One region of the Streptomyces sp. NPDC014894 genome, then DNA from elsewhere that is predicted to be linked to it. Evidence: predicted binding sites of a transcription regulator. Region 1 holds the regulator's gene; each other region holds the start of a gene.

Region 1 (3,273 bases):
GAAGCCCGTGGCGACCTCCTCCACGACCAGATCGGGATCGGCCGGCACCTCGGGCGCCGGGGCCGACTTCTTCCAGGGCGGGGTCAGATCGGGGCTGTAGCTGCGCATCCGGCGACGCTACGACACCGGGAACCGCTCCGCCAGCGCATCCCGCTGGGCGCGTACGAACGCCGCGCCGACCACCGCGCCGTGCCCCGGCACGTACAGCGCGTCCTCGCCGCCGAGCGCCAGCAGCCGGTCCAGCGCCGCCGGCCAGCGCGCGCCCATCGCGTCCGGGCCCGCCTGCGGTTCGCCCGACTCCTCCACCAGATCGCCGCAGAAGACCACCTCCGGCCGGCCCGGGACCAGGGCGGCCAGATCGTGCCCGGTGTGCCCCGGGCCCACGTTCGCCAGCAGCACCCGGCAGCCGCCGCCCAGATCCAGGGTCAGCTCCCCGCTGACCGGGTGCTCCGGGGCGACCAGCACATCGGCGGCCAGGGCCGCGTCCCGTTCGGCGACCCCGTGGCGCACCGCGTCCGCGCGCAGCGCCTCCCGCTCCCGCCGCAGCAGCGCGTCGACGCCCACCGCGCCGTACACCGAGGCCCCCGCGAAGGCCGCCGTCCCCATCACATGGTCGAAATGGGGATGGCTGAGTGCGACATGCGTCACCCGGCGGCCGCCCAGCAGGGCCTGCGCCTGGGTGCGCAGCGCGGCCCCTTCGCGGAGCGTGGAGCCCGTGTCGTACAGCAGCGCGCCCTCCGTGCCGACGATCAGTCCGCAGGTGGCGTCCCAGCCGGGCAGCCTGCGCCTGCCCACTCCGTCGGCCAGTCGTTCCCAGCCGTGGTCTTCCCAACGCACGTTCATACCGGGACGCTACTGGCAACGCCCCGAGCGGGGCACGCGGTACCGTGGCCGGTCGCCCTTGCCCAGGGCGTACCCCACGGCCGTACACTGGCACGGAGAAATTTTGGCACTCGAACGGGGTGAGTGCCAGGCAGTGACCGAAGAACCACCGAGGGAACACAGCTGGAGGTGTGCGCGATGCTCAGCGAACGCAGACTCGAGGTGCTGCGCGCCATCGTCCAGGACTATGTGGGCACCGAGGAGCCCGTCGGTTCCAAGGCCCTCACCGAGCGGCACCGGCTCGGCGTCTCCCCGGCGACCGTCCGCAATGACATGGCCGTGCTGGAGGAGGAGGGCTTCATCGCCCAGCCGCACACCAGCGCGGGGCGCATCCCCACGGACAAGGGCTATCGCCTCTTCGTGGACCGGCTGGCCGGGGTCAAGCCCCTCTCCTCGGCCGAGCGCCGCGCGATCCAGAGCTTTCTGGACGGCGCGGTGGACCTGGACGACGTCGTCGGCCGTACGGTACGGCTGCTCGCGCAGCTGACCCGGCAGGTCGCCGTCGTCCAGTACCCCTCGCTCACCCGGTCCACCGTCCGGCACGTGGAGCTGCTCTCCCTCGCGCCGGCGCGGCTGATGCTGGTGCTGATCACGGACACCGGCCGGGTCGAGCAGCGCATGATCGACTGCCCGGCGCCCTTCGGGGACACCTCGCTCGCGGATCTGCGGGCGCGGCTGAACAGCCGGGTCGTCGGACGCCGCTTCTCGGACGTCCCGCAGCTGGTGCAGGATCTCGCCGACTCCTTCGACCCCGAGGACCGGGGTACGGTCACCACCGTGCTCTCCACTCTGCTGGAGACCCTGGTCGAGGAGACCGAGGAGCGGCTGGTGATCGGCGGCACCGCCAATCTCACTCGCTTCGGGCACGATTTCCCGCTCACCATCCGGCCCGTGCTGGAGGCGCTGGAGGAGCATGTGGTGCTCCTCAAGCTGCTCGGTGAGGCGAAGGAGTCGGGCGGTATGGGCATGACCGTCCGTATTGGTCATGAGAACGCCCATGAAGGGCTCAACTCCACCTCCGTGGTCGCCGTCGGCTACGGTTCGGGCGACGAGGCAGTCGCCAAACTCGGCGTGGTCGGACCGACCCGCATGGACTACCCCGGAACGATGGGAGCGGTACGCGCAGTGGCACGTTACGTCGGACAGATCCTGGCGGAGTCGTAAGTGGCCACGGACTACTACGCCGTACTCGGCGTGCGCCGCGACGCATCGCAGGACGAGATCAAGAAGGCCTTCCGGCGGCTCGCACGCGAGCTGCATCCGGACGTCAATCCGGACCCGAAGACCCAGGAGCGGTTCAAGGAGATCAACGCCGCTTACGAGGTGCTCTCCGACCCGCAGAAGAAGCAGGTCTACGACCTCGGCGGGGATCCGCTGTCGCAGGCCGGCGGCGCGGGCGCGGGCGGCTTCGGAGCCGGCGGCTTCGGGAACTTCTCGGACATCATGGACGCGTTCTTCGGGACGGCGTCCCAGCGCGGGCCCCGGTCGCGGACGCGGCGCGGCCAGGACGCGATGATCCGTCTGGAGATCGACCTCAGCGAGTCCGCCTTCGGTACCACGAAGGAGATCCAGGTCGACACCGCTGTGGTCTGTACGACCTGCAGCGGCGAGGGCGCGGCGCCGGGCACCTCGGCGCAGACCTGCGACATGTGCCGCGGCCGCGGTGAGGTCTCGCAGGTGACCCGGTCCTTCCTGGGCCAGGTCATGACCTCGCGGCCGTGCCCCCAGTGCCAGGGCTTCGGGACGGTCGTCCCGACCCCGTGCCCGGAGTGCGCGGGCGACGGACGGGTGCGTTCCCGCCGGACGCTGACTGTGAAGATCCCCGCCGGTGTCGACAACGGCACCCGGATCCAGCTCGCGGGCGAGGGCGAGGTCGGCCCCGGCGGCGGTCCCGCCGGCGATCTGTACGTCGAGATCCACGAGCTTCCGCACCCCGTCTTCCAGCGGCGCGGCGACGATCTCCATGTCACGGTGACCGTGCCGATGACGGCGGGCGCGCTGGGCACCAAGGTGCCGCTGGAGACCCTCGACGGCGTGGAGGAGGTCGACATCCGGCCGGGCACCCAGTCCGGGCAGTCGATCCCGCTGCACGGCAGAGGCGTCACCCATCTCCGGGGCGGCGGACGCGGCGATCTCATCGTGCACGTCGAGGTGATGACGCCCCAGAAGCTCGACGTCGAGCAGGAACGGCTGCTGCGCGAGCTGGCGAAACTGCGGGGCGAGGAGCGCCCGCTGGGCCAGTTCCAGCCCGGTCAGCAGGGGCTCTTCTCCCGGCTGAAGGACGCTTTCAACGGCCGCTGAGGCCGCTTGACGCGGGTATGGGGGGTACGGGGTTTCCCGTGCCCCCCTTTCCCGTGCCCTCGCGCTTCCCGTGCCCCGCGCTTCCCCCGC
Region 2 (3,273 bases), on a different contig from region 1:
CGCCGGTGTCGGCGGCCTTCAAGGCCGGTCATGACGTGGTGCGCCCGGTGAAGCCGGACACCATCGCCAAGTCGCTGGCGATCGGCAACCCCGCCGACGGGCCGTACGTCCTGGACATCGCCCGCCGCACCGGCGGCGCGGTCGAGGACGTCACCGACGCGGAGATCGTGGACGCGATCAAGCTGCTGGCCCGTACGGAGGGCATCTTCGCGGAGACCGCGGGCGGGGTGACCGTGGGCGTGACCCGCAAGCTGATCGAGTCCGGTCTGCTCGACCCGTCGCTGACCACGGTCGTGCTGAACACCGGAGACGGCCTCAAGACCCTGGACGCGGTGGCCCCGACCACCGGACCCAGCGCGACCATCCGCCCCAGCCTGGACGCGTTCCGCGACGCCGGCCTGGCCCACTGAAACCCCTGGGAGAGCTGAACATGAGCGTCACCGTCCGTATCCCGACCATTCTGCGCACCTACACCGGCGGCCGGGCCGAGGTCACGGCCGAGGGCGCCACCCTCTCCGAGGTGATCACGGACCTGGAGAAGAACCACGCGGGGATCGCCGCGCGCGTCCTGGACGAGACGGGCAAGCTGCGCCGCTTTGTGAATGTGTACGTCAACGACGACGACGTCCGCTTCGAGCAGGGACTCTCCACCGCGACGCCGGACGGCGCGGGAATCTCGATCATTCCGGCGGTCGCCGGAGGCTGATCCGCCGGGCGTTCGCCGCGCCCGCCCGCCGTCCCATCGATTGCCCCCTCCGGGAGAGAAACGGAGGGGGCAATTCTGCAGGGTTGAACGCGCTACAGTTGGGGAACGCCCCTCGGCTGAGCGCGCCCCCTGGCATATGAGAATGCGCCGCGCGCGATAAGAAGCAGCCAATGTGTGCGCTTGATTTGTCTCTTAAGTCTCCTTTGCCGGGCCCGACTTGCCCCGGAATTTCTTGAATTCAGGCTAATTTCAGGATCGGCCATGCCCTGATTTCTCGTCCGATTGACCTGTTGCAGAGGGCAGTTGGGCAGATACATTCAGCCGCGGTCGACGCGTTCCGGCGCACACCTGTGGGGCCTTCCTCCGTCACTGGAGGGGCGGTTCACGGCGGGTGAGGTCTGACCCGGGTCCGCGAGGTGCGGTCCTGCGCAAGGGCCAGTAATAGGGGAGTTAGGCATGGCTCAGGGCACCGTCAAGTGGTTCAACGCGGAGAAGGGGTATGGCTTCATCGCGGTCGACGGTGGTGCGGATGTATTCGTCCACTACAGCGCGATCCAGATGGACGGATACCGCACCCTGGAGGAGGGTCAGCGAGTCGAGTTCGAAATCTCGCAGGGACAGAAGGGTCCGCAGGCGGACATGGTGAAGCTCGCGGTCTGATCCCGCGGTCCGATCCACACCTGCGACACCTGCGACGCGATCGGCCACCGACGCGCTCACGCATGTGGGGTCCGCATCCCGGAAACGGGGTGCGGACCCCACATGTGTGTGGGGTCCGCGCACGGGGGCGCGGGAGGCGTCCGGGGTGCGTTCGAGGCGTTCGGGGGGCCGGCCGGGGGACCGCCCGAGGGGCCGGTTCTCCCGAAGGCGCTTGCACTCGGAGGGGTCGAGTGCTAATCATTGGCGTTAGCACTCTCCTAGTGAGAGTGACAGAACATGGATCGAGTAGGTGAGGTCCGCGGGCCGGTGGGGCAGAGAACCACACGGCGCGCAGACCGTCCGTCGCGGGCGCCAGCGCGGTCCGGCCAGAGCTTCCCACCAGTCCGTGGAGGACACTTCACATGGCAAAGATCATCGCGTTCGACGAGGAGGCGCGGCGCGGCCTTGAGCGCGGGATGAACCAGCTCGCCGACGCCGTCAAGGTCACCCTCGGTCCCAAGGGCCGCAACGTCGTCCTTGAGAAGAAGTGGGGCGCGCCCACGATCACCAACGATGGTGTTTCCATCGCCAAGGAGATCGAGCTCGAGGACCCGTACGAGAAGATCGGCGCCGAGCTGGTCAAGGAAGTCGCCAAGAAGACGGACGACGTCGCCGGCGACGGGACCACCACCGCGACCGTTCTCGCCCAGGCTCTCGTCCGCGAGGGTCTGCGCAACGTGGCCGCCGGCGCCAACCCGATGGCCCTCAAGCGCGGCATCGAGAAGGCCGTCGAGGCCGTCTCCGGTGCCCTGCTGGAGCAGGCCAAGGACGTGGAGACCAAGGAGCAGATCGCTTCGACCGCCTCCATCTCCGCCGCCGACACCCAGATCGGCGAGCTGATCGCCGAGGCCATGGACAAGGTCGGCAAGGAAGGCGTCATCACCGTCGAGGAGTCCCAGACCTTCGGTCTGGAGCTCGAGCTCACCGAGGGCATGCGCTTCGACAAGGGCTACATCTCGGCGTACTTCGCCACCGACATGGAGCGTATGGAGGCGTCCCTGGACGACCCGTACATCCTGATCGTGAACTCCAAGGTCGGCAACGTGAAGGACCTCCTTCCGCTGCTGGAGAAGGTCATGCAGTCGGGCAAGCCCCTGCTGATCATCGCCGAGGACGTCGAGGGCGAGGCTCTGTCCACGCTGGTCGTGAACAAGATCCGCGGCACCTTCAAGTCCGTCGCCGTCAAGGCTCCGGGCTTCGGCGACCGCCGCAAGGCGATGCTGAACGACATCGCCATCCTCACGGGCGGCACGGTCATCTCCGAGGAGGTCGGTCTCAAGCTCGAGAACGCCGGCCTGGACCTGCTGGGCCGCGCCCGCAAGGTCGTCATCACCAAGGACGAGACCACCATCGTCGACGGCTCCGGCGACAGCGACCAGGTCGCCGGCCGGGTCAACCAGATCCGTGCCGAGATCGAGAACTCCGACTCGGACTACGACCGCGAGAAGCTCCAGGAGCGCCTCGCGAAGCTGGCCGGCGGCGTGGCCGTCATCAAGGCCGGCGCGGCGACCGAGGTCGAGCTCAAGGAGCGCAAGCACCGCATCGAGGACGCCGTTCGCAACGCGAAGGCGGCCGTCGAGGAGGGCATCGTCGCCGGCGGCGGCGTGGCGCTGATCCAGGCTTCCTCGGTCTTCGAGAAGCTGGACCTCGAGGGCGACGAGGCGACCGGCGCGAACGCCGTGCGGCTCGCGCTGGAGGCCCCGCTCAAGCAGATCGCCGTCAACGGCGGTCTCGAGGGCGGCGTCATCGTCGAGAAGGTGCGCAACCTGCCCATCGGTCACGGCCTGAACGCCGCGACCGGCGAGTACGTCGACATGATCGCCGAAGGCATCATCGACCCCGCGAAGGTGACCCGCTCTGCCCTGCAG
Region 3 (3,273 bases), on a different contig from region 1:
TCCTGGAGCATCGCCTTGCGGCGGTCGCCGAAGCCGGGGGCCTTGACGGCCACGGCGTTGAACGTGCCGCGGATCTTGTTGACCACCAGGGTGGAGAGCGCCTCGCCCTCGACATCCTCGGCGATGATCAGCAGCGGCTTGGAGCCGCCCGCCGCGATGACCTTCTCCAGCAGCGGGAGCAGGTCCTGGATGGAGGAGATCTTGCCCTGGTTGATCAGGATGTACGGGTCGTCGAGGACGGCCTCCATACGCTCCTGGTCGGTGACCATGTACGGGGACAGGTAGCCCTTGTCGAAGGCCATGCCCTCGGTGAAGTCGAGCTCCAGGCCGAAGGTGTTGGACTCCTCGACGGTGATGACACCGTCCTTGCCCACCTTGTCCATGGCCTCGCCGACCAGCTCGCCGACCTGCTGGTCCTGCGCGGAGAGCGCGGCGACGGCGGCGATGTCGGCCTTGTCCTCGATGGGACGGGCGGTCGCGAGCAGCTCCTCGGACACGGCCTTGACGGCGGCGTCGATGCCCTTCTTCAGGGAAGAGGGGGAGGCGCCGGCGGCGACGTTGCGCAGGCCCTCGCGGACCAGCGCCTGGGCCAGCACGGTGGCGGTGGTGGTGCCGTCACCAGCGATGTCGTTGGTCTTGGTGGCCACCTCCTTCACCAGCTGGGCGCCGAGGTTCTCGTACGCGTCGTCGAGCTCGACCTCGCGCGCGATCGTGACGCCGTCGTTGGTGATGGTGGGGGCGCCGAACTTCTTGTCGATGACGACGTTGCGGCCCTTGGGGCCGATCGTCACCTTCACGGTGTCGGCAAGCTTGTTGACGCCGCGCTCGAGGGCGCGACGGGCGTCCTCGTCGAACTTCAGGATCTTCGCCATGGAGCGTTTCAGTCCTCTTCGTGATACGAACTGCGCCCCCAGCGCCCGGATATGACTGTCAGCGGGGGCCAGGGGCGCGGTTCAAAAAACAAACGGGGTACGGAGACTCCGGGGCGAGCCCCGGTAATCCGACCTACTTCTCGATGATCGCGAGCACGTCGCGGGCCGAGAGGACGAGGTACTCCTCGCCGTTGTACTTCACCTCGGTGCCGCCGTACTTGCTGTACAGGACGACGTCGCCGGTCTGGACGTCGAGCGGCAGGCGCTCGCCGTTCTCGAAGCGACCCGGGCCCACGGCGAGGACGACGCCCTCCTGGGGCTTCTCCTTCGCGGTGTCCGGGATGACCAGGCCAGAGGCCGTGGTCTGCTCGGCGTCGAGCGGCTGGACCACAATGCGGTCCTCGAGCGGCTTGATGGCAACCTTGGAGCTGGTGGTCGTCACGGTCCGACCTCCCCCTTCGGAGATCTCGGGGTTTGACTGTCTGGGGTGGCGACCAGGTGGATCCGTCGTCGCGGGTGCCGGATCTGCCCGTCGCCTTATTGGCACTCTCCGGTGGGGAGTGCCAGAGCCGAGACTATGACCGCGATTAGCACTCGGTCAAGCGGAGTGCCAATACAGTGCCCCTGATGGCGTGATCGCGAGGGAGCGCAGGCCGCCGGACCCGGGCGGCGCGCAGGCCCGCCGAGGGAGCGCCCGGCCGCGCGGACCCGGGAGCCGCGAGGGCCCCGGCCCCCGGGCGGCGCGCAGGCCCGCTAGACGTAGTCCTCCAGCCTGGCCACCGCGTACCCCTTCTCCGTGACCGTCTTCATCACCTGCCGGATCATGTCGGGCATCGTCCCCTCCCAGTCCTCCGTGCCCCGGAAGTGGGTGAGGATGATGTCGCCCGGGTGCAGGTCCCGGTCCCACTCGCGCCACTCCATACGGTCGGGGAACGCCTCGGCGGCCCAGAGCGGCACCGCCTTGACGCCGCACTCCTTGGCGGCGCGCAGGGTGTCCTGGTTGTAGTTGCCGTACGGCGGCCGGAAGAGCGGGGGGCGCTTCCCGTACAGCCGGGCGAGTCTGGACTGCTGGCCGCAGATCTCGCGCTTCTGGGCGCTGTAGGAGAGGCCGGGCATGTAGCGGTGGTTCAGGGTGTGGTTGTGGAGGGCGACGCCCCGGTCGCGCATCTCGCGGAAGTACCCGTAGTCGTCGTTGATCACGTAGTCGCTGAGGAAGGCGCTGTACGGGATCTGGAGATCGGACATCATCCGCAGCAGGTCGGGGTCCTTCTCCGTGCCGTCGTCGATCGTCAGGAAGACGACCCGCTCGGTCACCGGCACGGTGGTGAAGACCTGCGGCAGATACTCGCCGCCCGCCACCTCGAAGCCGTCGCGGGTGGTGATCGCGGGCTTGACGGCGGGCGGCGGGGGCGCGGCCAGCGGGGTGTGATCGAGGCCCCATTTGCGGGCCGCGGCGGCGCGCAGCACCTGGGAGCGCTTGACGTCCTCGGCGCGCTGGGCCGGGGAGCCGCCGGGGCCCGCCGGGGCGGCCTTCTTCCCCTCCCCGCCCGCGGCGGCGGCCTCGCGGTGCGCGCCGTCGCCCTTCTCGCCGGGCTTCTCGGCCGCGCACGCCGAGCCGAGCAGGGCGATCAGCAGGGCGGCGGCGACCCCGCAGCGCCGGGGCGAGGTGAGACGTTTCTCCATCATGTTTCCGTTTTGTCTGCTTAGCTGCATGGCGCTGGATCCTGTCAGCACGGACCCCCCGGGCCCGGCCGACACCTCCGGCGCGGGCCGACCGTCCCCCGGCCGGCCCACACCGCCCCCGACACTTGGCCCACAATGTCCAGGTGAACGACCTCTCCCCGCTCCTCACCGACGAGGGCCAGGCCCTGCTCGCCGCGCTCCGCGACTTCGACCCCGCGCGGGAGCTGGCGATCGCCACCCGGCTGCGCCGCGAACACCCGGCCGAGCTGGTCTCGGCCGCCCTCGGCCAGGCCCGGCTGCGGCAGCGCGCGGCGGCGAAGTTCGGCGCGGAGGACGCGTACCGGATGTACTTCACCCCGAACGGCGTCGAGCAGGCGACCCGCGCCTCCGTCGCCGCGTACCGGGCCGGGCGGTTCGCCGCGCTCGGCGTGGGCTCGGTCGCGGACCTCTGCTGCGGCGTCGGCGGCGACGCGGTCGCGCTCGCCCGGGCCGGGATCCGGGTGCTGGCCGTGGACCGCGATCCGCTGACCGCCTCCGTGGCGCGCGCCAACGCGGCGGCCCTCGGTCTCGCGGAGCTGATCGAGGTGCGCCGCGCCGATGTCACGGAGGTCGACGCCTCGGCGTACGACGCGGTCTTCGTGGACCCCGCGCGCCGGGGTGGCCGGGGCAGGGTCTTCGACCCGGAGGCGTACTCCCCGCCGCTGTCCTGGGCGATCGG

The links. The regulator HrcA, encoded in region 1, represses chaperone genes, less so after heat shock. The targets are predictions, from matches to a motif close to TTNGCACTCNGNNNNNCNGAGTGCNAA.
Region 2: the regulator HrcA is predicted to act here: its motif matches at 1,613-1,639, upstream of groL (chaperonin GroEL).
Region 3: the regulator HrcA is predicted to act here: its motif matches at 1,460-1,486, upstream of groES (co-chaperone GroES).

What each region holds. Positions count from the first base shown of each region.
Region 1 covers NZ_JBIBWD010000003.1:468,251-471,523, forward strand. Annotated here, with positions in the region: gene ACF089_RS09890 (DUF3097 domain-containing protein) at 1-108, opposite strand, end outside; gene ACF089_RS09895 (MBL fold metallo-hydrolase) at 118-843, opposite strand; gene hrcA (heat-inducible transcriptional repressor HrcA) at 1,021-2,046, shown strand; gene dnaJ (molecular chaperone DnaJ) at 2,047-3,183, shown strand.
Region 2 covers NZ_JBIBWD010000012.1:112,723-115,995, reverse strand. Annotated here, with positions in the region: gene thrC (threonine synthase) at 1-410, shown strand, start outside; gene ACF089_RS27015 (MoaD/ThiS family protein) at 431-706, shown strand; gene ACF089_RS27010 (cold-shock protein) at 1,163-1,366, shown strand; gene groL (chaperonin GroEL) at 1,768-3,273, shown strand, end outside.
Region 3 covers NZ_JBIBWD010000004.1:107,151-110,423, reverse strand. Annotated here, with positions in the region: gene groL (chaperonin GroEL) at 1-872, opposite strand, end outside; gene groES (co-chaperone GroES) at 1,006-1,314, opposite strand; gene ACF089_RS11495 (polysaccharide deacetylase family protein) at 1,626-2,558, opposite strand; gene ACF089_RS11490 (methyltransferase domain-containing protein) at 2,699-3,273, shown strand, end outside.